2 regions of the Fictibacillus sp. WQ 8-8 genome follow, and region 1 is predicted to be linked to the other one. Evidence: a T-box and tRNA genes for the amino acid it is inferred to sense, from the RefSeq annotation. Region 1 holds a T-box; the other holds one or more tRNA genes.

Region 1 (2,801 bases):
ACTGGGGGAGCGGGTAAAAGAAGGACTTCAGATTAAGGGAGTATCCACTTCAGATTCCACAACAAAATTGGCAGAGTCACTTAATATACCGCTTATCTCCATTAATGAAATCGATCAAATCGACCTTACCATTGATGGAGCAGATGAAGTAGATGCTGAATTGAATGGGATAAAAGGAGGAGGTGGCGCCCTGCTGTATGAAAAAGTAGTAGCGAGCATCTCTTCCAAAATCATATGGATCGTTGATTCCGCTAAACGGGTTGAGTCACTCGGTACATTTCCCCTGCCAGTAGAGGTGCTGCCATTCGGATCTCATCAGGTTTTCCGTCTGTTTGAAAAAGAAGGGCTCCAACCGTCTTTTCGAAAAAAGGAAGATGCCTATTTTATAACAGACAGCGGACATTATGTGATTGATTTAAAAATGGAAAGTATCAAACATCCTGAAAAAACCGCTTCTTGGCTCGATGGGATCACAGGCGTAGTGGAACATGGGCTGTTCTTAAATATGGCTGACCTTTTGATCGTAGGAGAGGCTGGCGGCCCAGCCATCATTCATCGAAAGAAATTATAATTTTTCAAAAAAAAGATTGTATCAATGTGGATAATACTGTATATTCTATCTTAATAAAACTGAACGTTATGAAAAGCTTTGAAAGGAACATGAGTGATTCTGGCCGGTTGCACAGAGAGGAAGGGTGCTGAGAACTTCCCAACGCAGGAGAATCGCTTACCATCCATGAGCTGTATCGGTGAAATAAGACTAGCCTATACCGCAGCCGCTGCGTTAAAGCACTATTCGTTGTAAAACCTCTTGATGGGAATCTGGGTGGAACCACGGGTAAAACGCACTCGTCCCTATTGCCGGGGATGGGTGCGTTTTTTCTTTTTCCTTTCCCGAAATAGAAAATAGCTGTGAACAGGACAAGAATGACTCAAACCGGTTATACAGAGAGGGAAGGAAAGCTGAGAACTTCCTAACACAGGAGAGTGATTTACCGCCTGGGAGCTGAATGGGTGAAACTGGATTCCATTAGCCCATTCCGCATGAGCTGCGTTACAGCGAATGGAGCCGTCAATTGCAATTATGGCGGGAACCAGGGTGGAACCACGGGCATAAGCACGCTCGTCCCTAGATTAGGGATGGGTGTGCTTTTTGTTATTCAAAAACTAAATTGGAGGGTTATAAGATGAAAGAAAATCAGATCAGCATTCAATTTCCCGATGGTTCCGAAAAAAAATACCCGTATGGTGTATCAATGGATGAAATTGCGGCTTCAATCAGTCCTGGTCTTAAAAAGAAGGCTGCAGCAGGAAGGATAGACAATGTCCTTTACGACCTGAGCTTCACTATAGAGAGGGCCGCGGCCGTAGAGATTTTAACACTTGATTCCTATGAGGGAATCAACATCATGAGGCATAGCGCTGCACATGTCCTAGCTCAGGCTGTTCAGCGGCTATATGACAATGTAAAACTTGGAGTGGGGCCGGTCATTGAGAATGGGTTTTACTATGACATGGATGTGCCGGTTTCGATCAGACTTGAAGATCTACCTGCCATTGAAGCAGAGATGAACAAGATAATCAAAGAGAATAAAAAGATTGAACGGATTGAGGTTTCAAGGGGAGAGGCAGAGGAATACTGGCGTGGAAAAGGGGATCTTTTAAAGCTGGAATTGCTCAACAATATCCCTGATGATGAAGAGATTACATTTTATAAACAGGGAGAGTTTATGGACCTTTGCCGAGGACCGCATCTTCCTTCAACTGGCCTTATTAAAGCATTTAAGTTAACTTCTGTATCTGGAGCCTACTGGCGGGGCGATTCGGAGAATCAAATGCTGCAGCGGATCTATGGAGTTGCTTTTTCCTCAAAAAAGGAACTCGAAGAGCATCTTCTCTTTCTTGAAGAAGCAGCAAAGCGAGATCACCGCAAACTCGGAAAAGAGCTTGATCTGTTTATGTTTTCTGAAGAGGCTCCTGGAATGCCATTTTTCCTGCCAAAGGGCCAGTTGTTAAGAAATGAACTGGAACGATTTTTGAGGGAATTTCAGATGAGTCACTCCTTTGAAGAAGTAAGGACACCGCTTATGCTGAATCAGCGGCTGTGGGAGCAATCGGGCCATTGGGATCATTACAAGGAAAATATGTATTTCTCACAAGTGGATCAGGCTGGTTTTGCATTAAAGCCGATGAACTGTCCAGGGCATATGCTCATCTATAAAAACAAACGCAGGTCGTACCGGGATCTTCCCTTAAGACTCGCAGAATTCGGCCAGGTGCACCGGCATGAATTCAGCGGAGCGCTGAACGGGCTGCTGCGTGTAAGAACATTTTGCCAGGATGATGCCCATATCTTCGTTGCACCGGATCAAATTGAAAGCGAATTAGAGTCAGTGCTTGATGTCGTGGGTGAGGTGTACCGAACTTTTGGATTTCAATTCGAGGTTGAACTCTCTACTCGTCCAGAGGATTCGATGGGGGATGAGAGGCTTTGGGAAAAGGCAGAGAATGCCCTTGAAAATGTTCTGAAGAAAGCCGGATTGAATTACAGGATCAATGAAGGTGATGGTGCATTCTACGGTCCGAAGATTGATTTTCATATCCGGGATGCCATAAACAGAAGCCATCAGTGCGCGACAGTGCAGCTGGATTTCCAGATGCCTGAAAAGTTTGATCTGCATTATATTGATGAAAAGAATGAAAAACAGCGTCCGGTCGTTATTCATCGCGCGATTCTCGGTTCAATTGACCGTTTTTTAGGAATTCTGATAGAACATTATGCAGGTGCGTTTCCATTATGG
Region 2 (2,131 bases), on a different contig from region 1:
TATAAGGAACACGATTTTAGGAACACGATTCTTACTTATTTTAGTCGTATTGATGAACGCAAAAAAAGACCTCTTACAAGTGTAAGAAGTCTTTTATATACATGCTGATTAGTTATGTAATGGTACCGGTGGTCGGGGTCGAACCGACACTCCCAAGGGAACACGATTTTGAGTCGTGCGCGTCTGCCAATTCCGCCACACCGGCATGCAATTAATCATTAGGCAGTTAAGTTATAAAATATTATGGTGCCGAGGGCCGGACTCGAACCGGCACGATAGTCACCTACCGCAGGATTTTAAGTCCTGTGTGTCTGCCAATTCCACCACCCCGGCGCTGGGGAATTATGTAGTGGAGGCGGCAACCGGATTCGAACCGGTGGATAAGGGTTTTGCAGACCCTGGCCTTACCACTTGGCTATGCCGCCAGAAACAAACAAGATAATATGGAGCGGAAGACGGGATTCGAACCCGCGACCCCAACCTTGGCAAGGTTGTATTCTACCACTGAACTACTTCCGCATTGATGGCTGGGCTAGCAGGATTCGAACCTACGAGTGACGGAGTCAAAGTCCGTTGCCTTACCACTTGGCTATAGCCCATCATATGGGGCGACTGATGGGAATTGAACCCACGAATGCCGGAATCACAATCCGGTGCGTTAACCACTTCGCCACAATCGCCACATGGCAGGGGCAGTAGGAATTGAACCCACACCAAAGGTTTTGGAGACCTTCGTTCTACCTTTAAACTATGCCCCTAAATTGTTAATGTGCAACTAAAATTTAGATGGTGGAGGGGGACGGATTCGAACCGCCGAACCCAAAGGAGCGGATTTACAGTCCGCCGCGTTTAGCCACTTCGCTACCCCTCCATGAGAGACAAATCCTATTTTAATACAAATTCATCTATTCTTCAAGAAGAAATTTCTTACAGTTCTTGAAAAGAAAAGTGGTGCCGGCTAGAGGACTTGAACCCCCAACCTACTGATTACAAGTCAGTTGCTCTACCAATTGAGCTAAACCGGCAAAAAAAATGGTGGCTCGAGACGGAATCGAACCGCCGACACGAGGATTTTCAGTCCTCTGCTCTACCGACTGAGCTATCGAGCCAAAATGGCGGACCCGACCGGGGTCGAACCGGCGATCTCCTGCGTGACAGGCAGGCATGTTAACCACTACACCACGAGTCCATTTTGGTTGCGGGGACAGGATTTGAACCTGCGACCTTTGGGTTATGAGCCCAACGAGCTACCAGACTGCTCCACCCCGCGATAATATTAAGCTTACGGACGATATGTCCGAGTTAATGACTGTCTCTTCCTCTACAAGCAAATTCTTGAATGTAGAAAAAGTTAAGTATTAATGGTGGAGGATGACGGGTTCGAACCGCCGACCCCCTGCTTGTAAGGCAGGTGCTCTCCCAGCTGAGCTAATCCTCCGAAAAAGTTATATGTATAAAAAATGGTGACCCGTACGGGATTCGAACCCGTGTTACCGCCGTGAAAGGGCGGTGTCTTAACCGCTTGACCAACGGGCCATATGTTGAAAAGTTATGGCGGAGAGCAAGGGATTTGAACCCTTGATACGGCGGTAACCGTATACACGATTTCCAATCGTGCTCCTTCGGCCACTCGGACAGCTCTCCAAAATATGGCTCCACAGGTAGGACTCGAACCTACGACCGATCGGTTAACAGCCGATAGCTCTACCACTGAGCTACTGTGGAATAATATAAGCCTGGCAACGTCCTACTCTTACAGGGGGAAGCCCCCAACTACCATCGGCGCTGAAGAGCTTAACTTCCGTGTTCGGTATGGGAACGGGTGTGACCTCTTCGCTATCGCCACCAGACATATTTTGAGGTATATTCCCTCAAAACTAGATAACTTTCCATCCAAACTTTCACTGATGCTAACGTCCAGCTCCATGAACCATATCCTCGAGGTCGTTTCAATCCCTCCTACGAACACCAAAAACGTGTTCTCGTCAGGATCTCCAACGCTTGTCGGATATAAACGGTTCATACCGCTTTTGTTAATAAGGATAAGCCCTCGACCGATTAGTATCTGTCAGCTCCACGTGTCACCACGCTTCCACACCAGACCTATCAACCTCATCATCTCTAAGGGGTC

Evidence for each region. A T-box is a leader RNA that pairs with one kind of tRNA and senses whether it is charged. The one in region 1 lies ahead of thrS (threonine--tRNA ligase), so its partner is inferred to be a tRNA-Thr.
Region 2: it encodes a tRNA-Thr, which carries the amino acid that the T-box ahead of thrS (threonine--tRNA ligase) is inferred to sense. The anticodon was not compared.

Annotation. Positions count from the first base shown of each region.
Region 1 is NZ_JAMXKG010000003.1:206,642-209,442, forward strand. Features, by position in the region: gene rpiA (ribose-5-phosphate isomerase RpiA) at 1-571, shown strand, start outside; T-box leader at 904-1,134, shown strand; gene thrS (threonine--tRNA ligase) at 1,188-2,801, shown strand, end outside.
Region 2 is NZ_JAMXKG010000006.1:340,984-343,114, forward strand. Features, by position in the region: tRNA gene M1K46_RS15975 (tRNA-Leu) at 121-205, opposite strand; tRNA gene M1K46_RS15980 (tRNA-Leu) at 245-333, opposite strand; tRNA gene M1K46_RS15985 (tRNA-Cys) at 351-425, opposite strand; tRNA gene M1K46_RS15990 (tRNA-Gly) at 445-519, opposite strand; tRNA gene M1K46_RS15995 (tRNA-Gln) at 525-599, opposite strand; tRNA gene M1K46_RS16000 (tRNA-His) at 605-680, opposite strand; tRNA gene M1K46_RS16005 (tRNA-Trp) at 685-758, opposite strand; tRNA gene M1K46_RS16010 (tRNA-Tyr) at 788-871, opposite strand; tRNA gene M1K46_RS16015 (tRNA-Thr) at 950-1,025, opposite strand; tRNA gene M1K46_RS16020 (tRNA-Phe) at 1,034-1,109, opposite strand; tRNA gene M1K46_RS16025 (tRNA-Asp) at 1,114-1,189, opposite strand; tRNA gene M1K46_RS16030 (tRNA-Met) at 1,194-1,270, opposite strand; tRNA gene M1K46_RS16035 (tRNA-Val) at 1,363-1,438, opposite strand; tRNA gene M1K46_RS16040 (tRNA-Glu) at 1,462-1,536, opposite strand; tRNA gene M1K46_RS16045 (tRNA-Ser) at 1,553-1,644, opposite strand; tRNA gene M1K46_RS16050 (tRNA-Asn) at 1,651-1,725, opposite strand; rRNA gene rrf (5S ribosomal RNA) at 1,735-1,850, opposite strand; partial or broken rRNA gene M1K46_RS16060 (23S ribosomal RNA) at 2,039-2,131, opposite strand, start outside.